DNA from 4 places in the Romboutsia sp. Marseille-P6047 genome. Region 3 is predicted to be linked to each of the others. Evidence: riboswitches for the same ligand, from Rfam matches in the RefSeq annotation. Region 3 holds a riboswitch; each other region holds the start of a gene.
What was found. A riboswitch is a leader RNA that binds a small molecule or an ion and turns the genes downstream of it on or off. The one in region 3 is predicted to bind lysine.
Positions count from the first base shown of each region.

Region 1: linked by a shared signal. The riboswitch ahead of EIH23_RS09895 (YfcC family protein) and the one ahead of nhaC (Na+/H+ antiporter NhaC) in region 3 are both predicted to bind lysine.
Region 2: linked by a shared signal. The riboswitch ahead of EIH23_RS08990 (Na+/H+ antiporter NhaC family protein) and the one ahead of nhaC (Na+/H+ antiporter NhaC) in region 3 are both predicted to bind lysine.
Region 4: linked by a shared signal. The riboswitch ahead of EIH23_RS04285 (aspartate-semialdehyde dehydrogenase) and the one ahead of nhaC (Na+/H+ antiporter NhaC) in region 3 are both predicted to bind lysine.

Region 1 covers NZ_UWOT01000008.1:85,529-90,389, reverse strand. The annotation lists gene EIH23_RS09905 (PTS transporter subunit EIIC) at 1-1,072, shown strand, start outside; gene EIH23_RS09900 (glycoside hydrolase family 1 protein) at 1,096-2,502, shown strand; lysine riboswitch at 2,644-2,816, shown strand; gene EIH23_RS09895 (YfcC family protein) at 2,944-4,374, shown strand; gene EIH23_RS09890 (ABC transporter substrate-binding protein) at 4,532-4,861, shown strand, end outside.
Region 2 covers NZ_UWOT01000007.1:90,366-95,226, reverse strand. The annotation lists gene aspD (aspartate 4-decarboxylase) at 1-534, opposite strand, end outside; gene EIH23_RS08995 (lipoate--protein ligase) at 803-1,807, opposite strand; lysine riboswitch at 2,085-2,260, shown strand; gene EIH23_RS08990 (Na+/H+ antiporter NhaC family protein) at 2,403-4,124, shown strand; gene EIH23_RS08985 (Na+/H+ antiporter NhaC family protein) at 4,309-4,861, shown strand, end outside.
Region 3 covers NZ_UWOT01000005.1:63,775-68,635, reverse strand. The annotation lists gene EIH23_RS06650 (AbgT family transporter) at 1-598, shown strand, start outside; gene nhaC (Na+/H+ antiporter NhaC) at 975-2,414, opposite strand; lysine riboswitch at 2,525-2,697, opposite strand; gene EIH23_RS06640 (ribonuclease H family protein) at 2,838-3,446, shown strand; gene EIH23_RS06635 (peroxiredoxin) at 3,499-4,861, opposite strand, start outside.
Region 4 covers NZ_UWOT01000003.1:117,978-122,838, forward strand. The annotation lists gene dapD (2,3,4,5-tetrahydropyridine-2,6-dicarboxylate N-acetyltransferase) at 1-192, opposite strand, end outside; gene dapB (4-hydroxy-tetrahydrodipicolinate reductase) at 223-966, opposite strand; gene dapA (4-hydroxy-tetrahydrodipicolinate synthase) at 960-1,856, opposite strand; gene EIH23_RS04285 (aspartate-semialdehyde dehydrogenase) at 1,906-2,904, opposite strand; lysine riboswitch at 3,010-3,178, opposite strand; gene EIH23_RS04290 (L-serine ammonia-lyase) at 3,392-4,585, shown strand; gene EIH23_RS04295 (M20 metallopeptidase family protein) at 4,629-4,861, shown strand, end outside.

The DNA of each region.
Region 1 (4,861 bases), on a different contig from region 3:
TACGCCGATTATATATGCACTAGCTGGTTCAGGAATGATAAAGGGGATATTAGCAGTTATATCTATGTACTACTTAAATAAGCATAATATAGATATAAAGCAAAATGATACATATATTATCTTAAATGCAGCATCAGATGCAGTGTTTTATTTTTTCCCAATAATACTTGGATATACAGCTGCTAAAGTATTTAAAACACATGAAATTATATCAATGGTACTTGGTGCAACTCTATGTTATCCTAGTATAGTAGCATTAATGGCAGAAGAGAGAGTAGTAAGTTTATTTAATATTAGTATTACAAAAGCAAGTTATACTTCATCAGTAATACCGATAATTATTGCAATTTGGATGTTATCTTTCTTAGAGAAATTCTTAAAAAAAGTAATACCAGATGTAATTGAAATGATAATGGTTCCTACACTTTCAATATTAATAATGGTTCCATCCACTTTATTAGTATTTGGGCCAATAGGAATATATATAGGTAATGGAGTTAATTGGTTCTATCAATTACTTATGAACTTTAGCCCAGTTCTTTGTGGAGCATTTATAGGTGGAATGTGGTGTGTATTAGTTATATTTGGAGCTCATAGACCAATATTACCAATAGCAATAAATGATATAGCTCAAAATGGACGTCAAAATTTACTAGCATTTGCAGGAGCAGCAAATTTCTCACAAGCAGGAGCAGCATTAGGTGTATTTTTAAAATCGAAAAATAAATCACTAAAAACAGTTGCTTTATCGGGGAGTATAACTGCTTTATTTGGTATAACAGAACCTGCAATTTATGGAGCTAACTTACGCTTAAAAAGGCCAATGATATGTGCAGTAATATGCGGTGCAATAGGTGGTGGAATAATGGGATATGGAGGAGCATTTGGTATAGCATTTGCAAATCAAGGTGTACTTACAATTCCAGTATATGCACAAGCTGGAGCTAAAGGATTTTTAGCTTACTTAATAGGATGTGTTTTTGCATTCTTTGGTTCAGCACTACTTACATATATAGTTGGATTTAAAGATATAGAGGAAGAGCAAGAAGAAACTTTAAAAGAGGTTGCTTAATATAGACATTAGGAGGACGTAGTATGAAAAATACATTCCCGAAAGATTTCTTATGGGGGGCATCATCTTCAGCATTTCAAATAGAAGGTGGATGGAATGAAGATGGAAAAGGAATGACAGTTGCAGACTTTAATTCATTTAAAAAGTCAGAAATTCAAGCAGACAGTAAGGTAGCTAGTGATTTTTATCATCACTGGAAAGAAGACATAGATCTTATGAAAGATTTAGGGCTAAATATATATAGATTTTCGCTATCATGGGCTAGAATTATACCCACTGGAGATGGAGAAATAAATCAAGCTGGAATAGACTTTTACAATAAGGTAATAGATTATTTAGTAGAGTGTAATATAACTCCATTTGTTACCTTATATCATTTTGATTTACCATATGCATTAGTTGAGAAGTATAATGGATGGGAAGCTAGAGAATGTACATTTGCATTTGAAAGATATGCAAAGATTTGCTTTGAAAACTTCGGAGATAGAGTTAAGTACTGGCAACCACATAATGAACAAAATTTAATGATGCGTGTAAAAGAGCGTATGAATATATATGAAACTGATAATTATAAAGTTGAAAAAATGAGAGCACAGATGGATTATCATATGTGTTTAGCTCACGCATTAGCAACAATAGCTTGCCATAATATGGTTGAAGGTGGGAAAATAGGGCCATCAATATCGGCTACAGTAACTTATCCATACTCAAATAAGCCAGAAGATGTATGGGCAGCAAAATTAAATGATAACTTTAAAACTAATTATTTATTAGACATGCACTATAATGGACAATACCCAGCATATTATATGAATTACTTAGAAAAACTTAACATAGTTCCTAATATGCTTGAGGAAGATAAAGAAATACTTAAAAATGCTAAAATGGACTTTATAGCATTTAACTATTATCGTACACTATGTGCAAGACATCTTGAAGCAACAGAAGAAAATCCAGTTGGAACTCGTGTTAGTGAGATAGATTATGATTTATATGGATATTTTAAAATTGAAAAAAATCCTAACTTAAGTGCAACAGAGTATGGAGCGCAAATAGATCCTGTTGGGTTAAGAATAGCATTAAATGAATATTACAATAAATATCATTTACCTCTTATAATTACAGAAAATGGTCTTGGAACAGCAGATACATTAACTGAAGACGAAAGAGTCCATGATGATTATAGAATTAATTACTTAAGAGATCATATAGATGCTTGTAGAAAAGGAATTGAAGATGGTGTAGAGCTAATTGGATACTGTCCTTGGTCAGTAATTGACTTATTAAGTTCTCATCAAGGGTTTAAAAAACGTTATGGATTTGTATATATCAATAGAGAAGATCATGATTTTAAAGATTTAAGGAGAATTAAAAAAGATAGTTACTTTTGGTATAAAGAAGTAATAAGATCTAATGGGGAAAAATTATAGAAATATATTAAGGCTGAACTAAAGTAGTTCAGTCTTTTATGTTAAAATGATATAAAATTAGAAAAATCTGAAAATAAAGTTAATGTTCACTTTACAATAGAAATAATATAGGTTATATTATATATAAATTAAAAATTAAATAAAAAAGATAGAGGTTGCGATCTTTAAGAGTAAATTTACAGAGTTAAGCACAGTGAAGTAAATTGAAAGGAAATATCGCCGAAACATATAACTGAGGCTTTAAGGTTATATAGTTGGGATTATGTAGAATATGCATAATACTGTCATAAATTTTATGATGAGCTATCATGACAGATATATTTTAATAAATTGGTATTTCAATTTGTAAATTATTTGAATGAAAGAATATAGTCTTGAGTGATTTCGCTCAAGACTTTTTTGTATTTAAGAAAATTATAAAAATAAAAGGGAGTGAAAGTATTGAATTTAGCACAAGCAAGAACAGAAAGAGAAAATAAAAGAGAATTAAAGGTACCTCATACTTTAGTAATCATTACTTCAATAATTATACTTGTATCAATTGCAACTTATATTGTACCAGGAGGGGCTTATGAAAAAGTAGTAAAGGTGGTAAATGGAAGTGAAAAAACAATAATTGTAGATGGCTCATTTAAATATATTGAAAGTCAGCCACAAGGAGTATTTGAAGTTTTACAAGCACCAGTAGAAGGTATTATTGGTGGTGCAGAAATAATAGCATTTTTATTTGTAGTTGGGGGAGCATTTAATTTAATTACTAGAACTAAAGCAATAGATTTTGGAATAGTGAGAGTTACTAATATATTTAAAGGAAAAGAAATTTTAGTAATTCCAATGCTTACATTTTTATTCTCATTAGGTGGTGCTGTATTTGGAATGAGTGAAGAGGCAGTTCCTTTTGTAGCAATAATTGTACCTTTAGCGCTATCTTTAGGATATGATAGTATAGTTGCAGTTGGAATTACATATTTGGCTTGTGAATTAGGATTTTCATCAGCTATGCTTAATCCATTTACAGTAGGTATTGCACAATCAATAGCAGAAATACCGATGTTCTCAGGAATAGAATATCGTACAATTATTTGGTTTATAACTACTTGTATAGGAACTGTATTTTTAATGATGTATGCATCAAAAATTAAAAAGAATCCAAAACTTAGTTTAGTTTATGAAAGTGATCAAATTAAGCGTGCAAACTTAGGTAACTGTGGAAGTGAAAATGAAGATTTTAGAATGTCACATAAAATAATATTACTTTTATTGGCATTATGTATAGGAATAATTGTATGGGGAGTATTAACTCAGGGATTTTGGATTCCTCAAATAGCTGCAGTATTTTTAGCAACTGGACTTATGAGTGGTTTTATTGGAAAACTTGGAACTGATGAAATGGCAGATGCATTTATAGAAGGTGCAAAGGGAATGATAGGAGCAGCTGTTATGTTAGTATTTGCTAGAGCTATAGTAATAATTGCAGAGAATGCTAATATAATAGATACAATTTTATATAATTTATCTCAATTAATTGGTAACTTACCACCAATGATAGCAGCTTATATAATGTATCCTATACAAATGTTTATAAACTTCTTTGTTAGTTCGGGTTCAGGACAAGCAGCACTTACAATGCCAATTCTTGCACCACTTGGAGATTTAGTTGGAATATCTCGTCAATTAACAGTATTGATATATCAATTGGGAGATGGATTTTCTAATACACTATTCCCAACATCAGGAATATTAATAGCTTGCTTGGGTCTTGCAGGTGTGCCTTATGGAAAATGGTTAAAGTGGGTTTTACCACTTCAAGGGATATTATTTATATTATCACTTGGTTTTATAACAATCGGATCACTAATGCAATGGGCATAAAATAGATGGACATTCTAGTCCATCTATTTTTTTATTATTTTTACTTTTTTGTGTAAAGTGACACAGAAATGACACAAAAATGACACAAATAGGATTAAGTTTATATGTATAATATTGTAAGGTATTTATTGTAAATATATATGAGAGGATTTAGAAAATGAAGATGATTAAGAAAAAAATTACATTACTTTTAAGTGGTTTAATTATATTAAGCCTTACAGCATGTAGCACAAATAATACAAATGAAGTAGAAGATAAAGAATTAACAGAAAATATAGTGAATGAGAGTTCACATTATCCTGTTACAATAACTACATATAATTATGAAAAAAAACCTGTAGAAATAACTTTTGAAAAGTCACCTGAAAAGGTTGTAGCAGTATATCAAAATTCAATAGAAACATTACTAGCATTAGGTTTAGAAGATAAGATAGTAATGGCTTCTGGATTAGACCATGAAGTTAAGAGTGAATATAAAGAAGCTTTT
Region 2 (4,861 bases), on a different contig from region 3:
TGCACCTTCTACAGCAAATATATTTAGCTTACCACCATTTTCAGTATCATACCTCATTTCTTGTACAAGATAATCATGAACTATTTTTTCTATATGAGGTAGCATTCTATCAGGAAATGGATAATTATCTCCTATTATTGCATCTGCTAGTTCATATACAAATTCATCACCATTAAAATTAAGCTTATTTATACCATAATCTATTATTTTTTTTAATAAAGATACTCCAGGCATGTTTTTATTTTGGGTCATATAATCATAAAAACGTTTAGAAATGCCTTCTTTTTTAGGCATTCCAGCTAAATCACCTAAGTCCCAAGTTAAGCGTGTTTCGTTAACTGCAAATTGTCCAAATGTAAAAAATGCTTCACGAGGAGTAGCGGCAGTCCAGTTAGGATTACCACGACCAGCATCTAGTACATTTACATTATTTTTAATAGCATTATTTTTAGCTAAATCCATTAATTTATCTTTAAACTCAAAAGGGCTTATTTTATCATAGATCATTTTTAATTCTTTATAAGAATACTTCAAAATTAATTCCTCCTAAAAGTACATATTAACTGTTTGCGTTACTATATAATTATATATATTTTTAGGAAAAAGTAAATGAAAAAAGTATTTTTCGTAAAACTATTAAAAAAGTATTGCTTTATTGATAATTATGTTTAAAAAATTAAGTTTAAATAGAATATGCATTATAAAAATATAGTTATTGATAAATGTGATTAAGTGAATATAAAGAATAAAAAGTATAAATTTAGACTGATAATATATCAGTCTAAATAAAAATTTATTAAATTTAATAAGCTTTAACTTCTTGTTTAGCACCTAATATACCAGCAATTAATATATCTGAATCTGCACCTAAAAAATAGTTATCGATATTTATATGAGAAAAAATATCTCTTAAGCTTTGCTCTTCATGTCGAACACCACATAAAAGAACTTCTAAAGTTGATATATCATCCTTTCCGAAAAAATCACCAAAAAACTTTATCCTTGTTATAAATCCTTTTTCAACTTCTAAGTTAAATTCTATATTACCACCAGGATATTTTAACTCATTTAAAAGAGAATATTTAGGCGAATTACCAAAATTCCATTCCCAAGTACTGTATTTTTCTTCTACTAAATTTTCTATTTTTTCAATATCATCTTTAGTTAAGTTATAGAACGTATTGTTAGAACTAATAGAATATATATAATTCATAAGCAAATTTTTAAATTCAAGAATATCTATATCTTCATTTAAGTGACTACTTATATTGGTTACACGAGATTTAACTGACTTTATTCCTTTTCCTTCAAACTTAATACTTTTTACTTTTAAAGCATCAGATAAGTCTGAAATTTGTGATGAGAATAAAAGTGTACCATGATGCATTACTTTATTTTTGTAGTTATACTGAGCATTACCAGAGAATTTCTTACCATCAATTAATAAATCATTTCTTCCAGAAAACTCTGCATTTAATCCTAATGTTTTTAGTAAATCTATTATTGGTTGTGTAAACTTTTTAAAGTCACTAAAAGAGTTTTTATTGCAGGAGATAAAGGTAAAGTTTATGTTGCCTAAATCGTGAAAAACAGCCCCACCTCCAGAAAGTCTTCTTACAACAGGGATTGAGTTATCCTTAACATAATCTATATTTATCTCAGATAATGTATTTTGATTTTTTCCAACGATTATAGAAGGTTTGTTTCGCCATAAAATAAATAAATCTTCATTAGTATTTTTTAATAGGTATTCTTCCATAGCTAAGTTGAAATAGGGATTTGTATTATCGTTATATATAAGTAACATATATATTCCTCCTAAAAATATTTATTATATACATTAAACTCATGACAATTTATATTCTATAAAAAAAAATTACATTCCTTTATTTTATTTAAATGAATTTATACAAAATTTATGTATAAAAATAATAATTATACATAAAAATACATAATCCTTCTTAATTAAATAGAAATACTTGTAAAATAATTGTATCAATAAAAATAAAATAAAAAATTTTCAGAAAAGTATTGCGTTATTATGAAAATTACCATATAATTTAAGATATAAAACAAGTGAATAGAAAAAGGGTAGAGGCGCAATATTTATCAGTAGTAATAATGAGTTAAGCACTGTGATTTATTACAAAAGGAAATATTGCCGAAGCATATAACTGATGCTTTAAGGTTATATAGCTGGGGGTATATATAAGATATATACCACTGTCACAAAATTATTTTGTGGTGAGCTACATTTAAGGAATTATTATATTTCTATGTATTATTGCATGTTAATAGAATTTTTAGCCTTGAGTGTAAACTCAAGGCTTTTTATAGTTGTATAGAAAAATGTATTACAAACCCTCATATATTCACTTAATAATTTTAAGGGGGAAAATATTATGAAAAGAAAAAGTTTAAAAATAGTTATTATAGTATTAACTATAATTATGATGTCATCAACTTTAGGATTTGCAGAAACTGATATAGGGCAGATAAATGCAAATAAATTTGGGATATGGACACTAATACCTCCATTAGTTGCAATAGTTTTAGCATTTATAACTAAAAATGTTGTTGTATCATTATTTATTGGAATTTTGTCAGGAAGTTTTATTTTAAATATAAGTGGTTCAAGTGTACACTTTGCATTAGTTAATGCTTTTTTAGATGTTGTAAACAGAGCAGTTGGGTCTTTAGCAGATCCGTGGAATGCAGGTATAATACTTCAAGTTTTAGCAATAGGGGGAGTGATTAATTTAGTTGCCAAAATGGGAGGAGCTAAAGCAATAGCTGAGGGCCTTTCAAGAAGAGCCAAAACTGCAAAAAGTACACAATTGATAACTTGGTTTGCAGGGCTTTTAGTATTCTTTGATGATTATGCAAATTCACTTATCATAGGACCTATGATGAGACCAGTAGCAGATAAAATGAAAATCTCAAGAGAAAGATTAGCATTTATAATAGATGCAACAGCAGCACCAATAGCAGGATTGGCTATAGTATCAACTTGGATAGGTCTTGAAGTTGGATTAATAGGAGATGCATTTAATGGAATAGGTATAAAAGCAGACGCTTTTGGTGTGTTTTTAAATACAATACCATATAGATTTTACAATATACTAATACTAGCGTTTATAGTGATAACAACTTTATTATTAAAAGATTTTGGTCCTATGAGAAAGGCAGAGATAAGAGCTAGACAAGGCAAAAGTTTAGATTCTGAGATTGCAATAGATTCTGTAAACGATCATTCAGATTTAGAACCAAAAGAAGGTGTTAAATTAAGTATATGGAATGCAATAATACCAATAGGAACATTGATAGTAGCCGCATTAATAGCATTTTACTATAGTGGATATAGTTCTATAATGAGTGGAGAAGATGCTAGTTTAATACAATTGCTTAGTGATTCACCATTATCATTTGTATCAATTAGAGAAGCATTTAGTGCATCAGATGCATCGGTTGCGTTATTCCAGTCTGCATTACTTGCAAGTATAGTAGCTATAGTAATGGCGGTATCTCAAAAAATATTTACAGTTTCAGAAGCTATAGAAGTTTGGGTAGATGGTATGAAAACATTAGTTATAACAGGTGTTATATTAATATGTGCTTGGTCATTAAGTTCAGTAATAAAGGAATTAGGAACAGCTAAATATTTAATTAAATTACTATCAGGTTCATTCCCACCATTCTTATTACCTAGTTTAATATTTGTATTAGGAGCTATAATATCATTTTCAACGGGTACAGCATATGGAACAATGGGAATACTTATGCCATTAGCAGTTCCACTAGCTAATTCTATAAATCCAGATATGTCATTTATAGTAGTTAGTACAAGTGCGGTATTAACAGGTGCTATATTTGGAGATCATTGTTCACCTATATCAGATACTACAATACTATCGTCAATGGGAGCAGGATGTAATCATATAGATCATGTAAGAACACAGATGCCTTACGCCTTATTTACGGCATTAATAACAGTAGTATTTGGATATATACCAGCTGGACTTGGTATACCAGTATACATAGTACTACCACTTGCAATAGTAGCGGTATTTATAGGTGTACAAATATTCGGAAGAAAAGTTGATATAGTTGAAGAATGTGTATAATATGATATAAAATAAAAATTCCACAATTGTGTAGTATTAAATAATAGCTACATAATTGTGGAATTTTTTATGTGCAAAAATAAATTGATAAAGGACAGGTTCTTTCCTTAGTTTTTTGAATATAATGGAATAATATTAATACATTAACAATATTGTACTTTTAATATGTACAAGGAGGTGTTTTATGAAAAATAGGAATAAGTGGATTGTTATCATAGCTTTTTTTGTTTTACTTATGATGCCAAGTATTTGTTTAGCCGCAGAGGTAGACGTAGGTTATTTCAATGCTCAAAAATACAAGGTATTAACTCTTATTCCTCCGATAGTGGCCATAATATTAGCATTTTTAACAAGAAATGTAATAGCATCTTTATTTATAGGTATTATTTCTGGAAGTTTGTTACTAACTATTCCTGGAAATAATATATTTTATGGAATAGTTGATGCTTTTATTGATGTTATAAATAGAATGGTTACTTCTTTAGCAGATACTTGGAATGCAGGAATAATACTCCAAGTTTTAGCTATAGGAGGATTAATTAATTTAGTAACTAAAATGGGAGGAGCTAAAGCAATAGCAGAAAGTTTATCTAAAAGAGCTAAAAATAGAAGAAGTTCTCAAATTATTACTTGGTTATCAGGTCTTATCATATTTTTTGATGATTATGCAAATGCAATGATAGTTGGAACAATGATGAGACCTATAACTGACAAAATGAAAATATCTAGAGAAAAAT
Region 3 (4,861 bases):
ATTCTTCGTGGCAGCAGTTGTTTACGGAAAATTATCAGGTAAATTTAAAAATGAGAAAGATGTTGGTGCTGAACTTGGTAAGTCAATGGCTTCGATGGGATCATATATAGCATTAGCATTTGTTATGGCTCAATTTGTTAGCTACTTCTCATACACTAACTTAGGTACAATATTAGCATTAAAAGGTGCTGAATTACTAGGTTCAATGAATATGAACTCTATAGTTCTAATAATAGTATTCGTATTATTTGCAGGATTTATAAACTTATTCATGGGATCAGCTTCAGCTAAATGGGCTATAATGGCTCCAGTATTCTTACCAATGTTCATGAAACTTGGTATATCTCCAGAGTTAACTCAAGTTGCTTACAGAATAGGTGATTCTACTACTAATATAATATCACCACTTATGAGTTACTTTGCAATGATAGTTATATTTGCTCAAAAGCATGATAAAAAAGCTGGTATAGGAACTTTAATATCAACAATGGTACCATACAGTTTAATATTCTTAGTTGGATGGATAATAATGTTAGTATTATGGATGACATTAGGATTACCACTAGGACCAGGAGCAGGACTAGTTTACAGCTTATAATATAAATAAAAAAAGAAATCTCAATACATTTAAATGTTATGGGATTTCTTTTTTATGTCTAGAACAATATTTAGATATTCTTACTATTTTGTAGAGGTTTTTGAAAAATTTCATATACAAAATCTTTTCATTTTATGGAAATTGAATGTATTTTGTTATCCTTTGTATAAACTATGACTGAAGATTTTGAGTAATTACCTAAGTCTTTAGTATCAATTTTATTACATTACCTAAATTATTATCTACAAGAGAATTTACACAAATACTATCTTTACTTAAACTTTGTGTATTTGATGTATTATTAATCCATTCTAAAATATACCTAAAAAGGGGATTAGAAAAAGGGTTGTCTAAATAGACAACCCTTTTATTATATTTATACTATAGCCTCTTTTACAGACTCAGTATTATCTTCAGTTGATATTTTTTCTATACTTATTCCTGTTAAACCATAAAATAGTGATATTATAGGGCAAAGTAAATTGAAGAATGCAAATGGTAAAAATGCAAAACACCCAACCCCCATTGTGGCAGACATATAAGCTCCACATGTATTCCATGGAATTAATGGTGATGTGATTGTAGCACTATCTTCTAAAGCACGAGATAGATTTTTAGCAGCTAATCCTTGGTTTTTAAATGCATCTTTATACATACTTCCTGGAATTACTATTGCTAGGTATTGATCAGCTACAGCTAAATTAGTTCCAATAGCAGTGAAAATTGTAGCAGCAATTAATCCGAATGTTCCTTTTGCTACTTTTAATATTGAATTAGCAAGTGCTTGTAGTATTCCTGACTTTTCAAGTATACCTCCAGTTACTAATGCACACATCATAAGTGCAACTGTATCTAGCATACTTTCCAGTCCTCCACGAGAAAGTAATTCATCTACAAATACCATACCACTATTTGAAGTATATCCTACTTTAGCAGCTACAATAACATCTGCAGCTGAACTTCCTTGGAAAAATACCGCTACAAATCCTCCAGCTAGTGCTCCGATCATTAGTGCGGGTATTGCTGGTACTTTAAGGATAACCATAGCTATAACTCCAACTGGCACTAAGAATAACCATGGAGATAAAGTATTAAAGCTAGATAGTAAAGCATTTTGTATTTCTGTTATTTGAGCTGTATCTATTTGGCTTCCTGCATACTTCATTCCTAATATAGCGTAGATTATAAGCGCTATTAAAAGAGCAGGAATTGTAGTATATAACATATGTTTTATATGATCAAATAAATTAGTTCCAGCCATTGCAGGAGCTAAGTTCGTTGTATCTGAAAGTGGAGACATTTTATCACCGAAATATGCTCCTGAAATAATTGCACCAGCTACTAAGCTACTTGGCATGCCTAATGCACTTCCTATACCAAGCAATGCTATACCAATAGTTCCTACTGTTGTCCAAGATGAACCTGTAGAAATTGATACGATAGCACATATTACAGTAGTAGCTACTAAAAATATACTTGGAGATAATAAATTAAGTCCCCAATAAATCATTGATGGAACTATACCACTTATAATCCAAGTACCTATTAATATACCTACAACTAAAAGTATTAAAATAGATTGCATTGTAGTATTAATAGTTTCTAAAATTCCTTCTTCTAATTCTTTCCAAGTAAACCCAAGCTTAAATATAGATATGCAGCCAGCAAAAACTCCACCTAATATTAATGGAATATGAGCTGAAATTTCATAATCTTTTAGAATGACTAAGCATGTTACTAAGGTCGCAACTAAGAAACCGATACATAAAACTGCATCAAATAAGGTTGCTTGTTTTTTTTCTCTTGATGATGTCATGATAGACCTCCTTGATTTTTATGAATATAACCTGATATCTAAATTTTAGCTAAAAAAATAGAGTAGAAGTTTCTACTCTAGACTTAATCATTTTTTAGTATATGACTTAATCTAAAGATAGTACTCCACAAATTATTGTGACAGTGTTATACATATTATGTATAACCCCAACATACAAGCTTAAAGCTTCACTTGTATATTTCGGCAATATTACCTTTTGTTTTGCTTCAACGTGCTTACCTCCACAGAACTACTTATTAATATCGCGACCTCTATCATTAGTTATATTCGTTATTCATAAAAAATTATACCATAAAGTAATAACATATGGAAGTGACAAAATATAACTTTAAAAAAAATAAAGTTTAAGTTACAATAATTATTGATTACAAGCGGTATAAAAATAATTGTAAGCTTATAGGAGTGATAATATTGAGTAAAAAAAAATTTTATGCAGTCAGAAAAGGTAAGTGCATAGGAATATATAATACTTGGGATGAATGTAAGTCTCAAGTAAATGGGTTTTCAGGAGCAGAATACAAAAGCTTTTTATCTAAAGATGAAGCAGAAGAGTATATATATGGAAAGAAAGAAATTATTTTTTCGAATGAAGATAACACCGTAGAGGCATATGTAGATGGTAGTTATGAACATTGTATAAGAGAATATGGCTCAGGTGTTGTTATACTAAAAAATGGACAAGTTCAAAAAACATACAGCATAAAGGGTAATGATGAGTCTTTAGTAACTATGAGAAATGTCGCAGGTGAAATAGAAGCATCAAAACTAGCTATGAATTATTGCCTAGAAAATAATATAGAAAATCTAATTTTATACTTTGACTACGAAGGTATTGAAAAATGGTGTACTGGAGTTTGGAAAACTAATAAAGAGGGAACAATAGAATATAAAAGATTCTATGATGGAATAAAAAATAAACTAAATATTAAATTTGTAAAAGTTAAAGCTCATAGTGGTGATAAGTATAATGAAGAAGCTGATAAATTAGCTAAAAAAGCTATAGATTTATAAAAAAATAATAAGACCTTAATGTATACTCATTAGGGTCTTATTATTTTATGATTTAATCAGGAATTTCTCCATAGATATCTTCTAATTCATCTGCAAATGCTATTGGGCTATTTATTGACTCATACATAGCTCTAGCATATATATTTGCTTGATCATAAGTTGACTGCCAAGCGAATATTCCTCCTAAACAGTTATTTAATACATACTGACCTTTTAAATATATAGATAAATCATTTTCTATAGACATAGCATACTGACCATCTCTTATAAGATAAGGAACTCTAGCTTCGTTATCAAATTGATATTGATATCCATTCTTATTTATATAATTTCTTCTAAGTTCGTCATTTGATACAGTTGTAGTAGCTCCTAATCTACCATAGAAAGGAACTCCTAATAGTATTTTTTCAGAAGGCATTCCATTTTGTATAAGATTTTGAACCATTCCATGAACACTATAACCTGATAAAGATAGGTCTGAATCATATAAATTAGCTTGATGTCTACGTCCTCTCTCTCCAGTTTCACCTGCTGTAAAGTCATAGCTCATAAGGTTAAAATAAGTTATTATAGGAGCAATTTTATCTATTTCAGCACTTCTATTTGTATATCCAGTATCACCAGTACCAGCAACACTTAACCATTTCTCATCACCAATTACGTCTCTAATGGCAGTTAATAATAATGTAAAGTTTTCTCTATCATTAATACTTGATTTTATACCAGAGGCACTACTACCTGGATACTCCCAGTCAATATCTATACCATCTAAGTTATAATTATTTATAAGTCTATTAACCTGTCTAGCAAAATCATATCTAGATTTAGGTGTTGAAGCTGCATCTGAGAATCCCTCAGCACCCCATCCTCCAATAGCAGCAATTACTTGTAGTTGAGGATTATATCTTTTTAGAGAAACCAAATACTCTAAATATCTTGGTGTAGGGACTAATAAAGAACCATCAGGATTTATTTCAACAAATGCATAAATAACTGCGTCTAAAAAGTTAGGGTCAACATTTTTCGGATTGCCTAAAACATACTCCATAACAATTGGTTGAAGATCAGGGCAATTACTATTAGTAACATTAGACTGTTCATCAGGACCGTTTATAGGAGGTCTATTTAAATAAGGTATAGTTTGAGAACGTTCTATTTCTTTTACATCTTTACCTGGCATAAAACATAAGTACCAATCTAAGCATGAATATTCTTTTCCGCAATTATTTATTCTTTTTTTCAAATCCTTCCATGTTTTAGGTGGAGGTAAAATTACCGGCATACCTGGAAGCCAGTTAGCTGGAGTAACTATATTATCATTATCAGATGCTTGAAGTGCGTCTATAATTCTTATTATCTCTGGAATATTTCTTCCAGTTGTTAGAGGATAGTAAAGAATAGTTCTTAAAACTTGT
Region 4 (4,861 bases), on a different contig from region 3:
ACTTTCAAGCTCATTCATTATAACATTATAATCTCCGATTAAAGTATAAGAACCATTACCTCCAAAAACTTTAAATTTATCGTTTCTTTTTAAACGTAAAAGCTTACCAGTAATATATATTTTTACAGGTGTTTGCTTTTCTGAGTCCTTTATAAATCTTGCAATTTCATAAGCATCATTTAAATTTATCATAAGTTGAATTCCCCCTTGATTATGTCTTAATTAAAATATATTATCCATGTTATAGTATCCAGGATCTTGATTAGCTAAAAATTTAGCAGCAGTAATAGATCCTTTTGCAAATATGTCCTTAGATTGGGCCGTATGCTTTATTTCAAGAACTTCATCATGACCAGCAAATATTACGTCATGTTCACCAACAATAGTTCCACCTCTAATAGCGTGTATACCTATTTCATTTTCTTTTCTTTTAGCTTCACGCCCATATCGCCCATATTTATTTTCTGACATTGGTAAAACCTCTTTAATAGAGTTAGCTATCATTACAGCGGTACCGCTTGGAGCATCTACCTTTTTATTATGGTGTTTTTCGATTACTTCTATATCAAAATCACTTAGTGCTTTAGCAGCCTGTTTTACTAATCTTAGTAATACATTAACTCCTAAAGACATGTTATAAGAGTGAAATATAGGTATAGCTTTAGATGCATTATAAATCTTATCAAACTCTTCATCATTATAACCTGTAGTAGCTATAACTAGTGGAGTTTTAGTTTTTAATGCATAACTTAAAACTTCATCTAAAGCTAAGTGATGTGAGAAATCTATTATAACATCAGCATTTTCACTAACATAGTCAAAAGAAGAGTATGCTTTAAATCCTAAATCATTGTTATTTTGAGGAGAAACCCCACAAACTAATTCTAAATTAGAGTCCTCATTAACACAGTTAGCCAAAACTCTTCCCATTTTTCCACTACATCCATTTATTATTACTTTTAGCATGTTCCCTCCTGTAATTTTAGTCCACAATTGACTAATTGTTGCTTTAGAACTTCTACATTTTTAGGATCCATTTCAGCAAGAGGCAGTCTTAAACCACCAACCTCGAATCCAAGTAAATTAGCAGCTGTTTTTACTGGAACAGGATTTACCTCTATAAATAAAGCATCTATAAGAGGTTTCATTCCAAGTTGAAGTTCTCTAGAACCATTTATATCTCCTTCAAAGAATTTATAAACTAAATCATGAGTTTCTTGAGGACAAATATTAGCCAGTACTGATATTACACCATGGCCTCCAAGAGATAATAATGGTAATATAGTATCATCATTACCAGAGTAAACAGCGAAATCTTTTGGAACTAATCTACAAACTTCAGCAACTTGAGCTAAGTTTCCGCTAGCTTCCTTTATACCAACTATGTTTTTAACCTGAGCAAGTTCAGAAACCATACTAGGAGCAAGATTGACACCAGTTCTGCTAGGAACGTTATACATTATTATAGGTATATTAACGCTAGAGGCTATAGTTTCAAAGTGTTTTTTTATTCCAGATTTATTTCCTTTATTATAATAAGGTGTTATAACTAAAAGAGCATCTGCTCCAAATTTCTCAGCTTGTTGACACATATAAATAGAGTGAATAGTATCATTTCCACCAGTGCCAGCTATGATAGGTATTCTTTTATTAGCCTTATCTATAACATATTTTATAACAGCAAGATGCTCTTCATCATCAAGAGTACTAGCTTCACCTGTAGTACCACAAGCAACTATAGCATCTGTATTATTTTCTATATGAAATTCAACTAATTCACCAAGTTTTTCATAGTTAACTCTACCATTCTCATCAAATGGAGTAATTAAAGCAACTGCAGATCCTTTAAATATCATAACGATATCCCCCTTAAAATATAAAAATTAAAAATAATTTTTAATAAATTTAAACTAAATTATATTTTAATAGCAACTCAGCTATTTGAACTGCATTAGTAGCAGCACCTTTTCTGATGTTATCAGCTACACACCAGAAGTTTAATCCGTTATCGATACTAAAGTCTCTTCTTATTCTTCCAACAAAAACTTCATCATTACCGTTTGCATCAATTGTTGTAGGATATTCTAATTTTTCTGGATTATCTATTACAATAACACCATCTGCATTTTTTAAATCATTTATTACATCATTAAGTTCAAATGGATTTTCAAGCTCAATATTTATAGATTCACTATGACAGTTTTTAACAGGAACTCTAACTGTAGTAGCAGTGACTTTTAAGTTATAGTTATTAAATATTTTCATAGTTTCGTTTACCATTTTCATCTCTTCTTTTGTATAGCCATTTTCAGTAAATACATCTATATGAGGAAGACAGTTAAAGGCTATTTGATGAGGATAAAAGCTATTAGCTTCTCCGTTTACACCATTTTCTAAATCTTTAACTCCTCTCACACCAGAACCAGATACAGCTTGGTATGTAGAGTAAATAACTCTTTTTATTTTATATTTTTCTTGAAGTGGTTTTAATGGAACTACAGCTTGTATAGTAGAGCAATTTGGATTAGCTATAATCCCTTTATGATCTTTAACTGCATCAGGATTAACTTCAGGAACCACTAATGGAACATTAGGGTCCATTCTCCACTGACTGGAATTATCTACTACAATAGCTCCTTTAGATGCTGCAATAGGTGCAAATTTTTCACTTATAGATCCACCTGCAGAGAATAATGCTATTTGTATATCTCTATCAAAAGAGTTTTTAGTTAATTCTTCAACTATATACTCTTTTCCTGCAAATTTAACTACAGAACCTGCTGATTTAGCAGATGAAAATAAATAAAGATTTTTTATTGGAAAATGCCTTTCTTCTAACACTTTTAAAAATGTTCTACCAACCATACCAGTAGCACCAACTATTGCCACATTTATCTTTTTCATTTTAATCACCCCAATTTAATATATATTTACCAAAGTTATATAAAATACATACAATTAAAAAAACGTACAAAGGTATACTTTGTACGTTTTAAAATACATAAAAGTAAACCTTGTAGCTCAACACTTAAGATAAGTGACAGTATTGTATATATTCTATACAATCCCAGAAAATACCTTTGCCAAGATATATCTTCGGCTATAATTCCTTTCTCTAATTATTAACGCTTGCCAGCTACAATTAGTTACTAATAATTACAGCGCCTCTACGATAGGTTAAGAGACTATAAATAATTTAGTATAATTTTAATGTATAAATCTCTAAAAATCAATTTAAATTTTAGAAAATTCTAAATTTTAATGCAAATAATGAAATTAGGTTGAAAAAATTCTAAATTTTAATGAATAATTTGTATCTAATAATATGACAAAAAGATATAATTAAAATTGAAGGAATATACTAATTATCACAATATAAGGGGGAAATTTAGTGGATACTTTAAAAGAATTATTTAAAATTGGTTGTGGTCCGTCAAGCTCTCATACAATGGGTCCGCAAAGAGCAGCTAAAAAGTTTAGAGATAAGAATCATAATGCAGATAGTTTTAGAGTAAATTTATATGGTAGTTTAGCGGCAACAGGGGAAGGTCACTTGACAGATTATATTATAAAAAAAACATTAGAACCTAAAAGTGTTGAAATAATATGGGAACCAGATGAAATAAAAGATTTCCATCCAAATGGAATGACATTTAGGGCTCTAGATAAAGATAATAATGTGATAGATGAGTATACAGTGTTTTCAATAGGCGGAGGAAGTTTAAAAGAAGAAAATGAAAATACATCAAATATTAGTAAACAATACCCTTTGACTACAATGACAGATATTATGAATTGGTGTAATGAAAATAATAAAACCTTATTGGATTATGTTTTAGAAAATGAAGATGACGATGTTTTTGAATATATAGATAATATAAGAATAGCGATGAGACGATCTATAAAAGAAGGATTAGAATCAACCGAATTTATACCTGGCAAGTTACAATTAAAAAGGCGTGCTAAAGACTTTTATAATAAATATTTAGAAAGTAATAAATTTACAACTATGTTATTTTCTTATGCATTAGCTGCTTCAGAGCAAAATGCTTCTGGAAATATGATAGTTACAGCTCCAACATGTGGTTCAGCAGGAGTTATACCAGGGGTACTTTTAAGTTTACAAGACCATGGTGAATATACTGATAATCAAATAAATGAGGCATTATTAGTAGGAGGATTGATTGGAAATATTATAAAATACAATGCATCAATTTCAGGTGCTGAAGTAGGATGTCAAGGTGAAATCGGTGCTGCATGTTCTATGGCTGCTGCAGCTATTGCATATCTTAAAGGTGGAACTACTGAGCAAATAGAGTATGCAGCTGAAATAGCATTAGAGCATCACTTAGGAATGACATGTGACCCGGTATATGGGTATGTTCAGATTCCATGTATAGAAAGAAATGCTATCGGAGCAGAAAGAGCTTTAGACTCAGCTAACTATGCTTTATTGACAGATGGAACACATTTTATAACATTAGATCAAGTAATTCAAACTATGAAGGAAACAGGTATAGATATGATGGATAAATATAAAGAAACTGCTAAAGGTGGTTTAGCTAAGCACTTTTTCTCATGTTAACAAAAACATAGTTTAAATAATTCACTCAAGGGGGAAGAAAAATATGAATGACATAAAGGCATTGTTTGAAAAACTGAAAAATCATAGAAATAAATTACATAATATTGGTGAAATAGGTAGAAAAGAATATAATACATCAAAATATATAAGAAGTTATTTAGATAAATTAGGAATAGAATATAGTGTTTATATAGAAACTGGTACGGTAGGTATTATAAAAGGAAAAAATCCTAGAAAAACTATAGCATTTAGATCAGATATTGACGCATTAAGTAC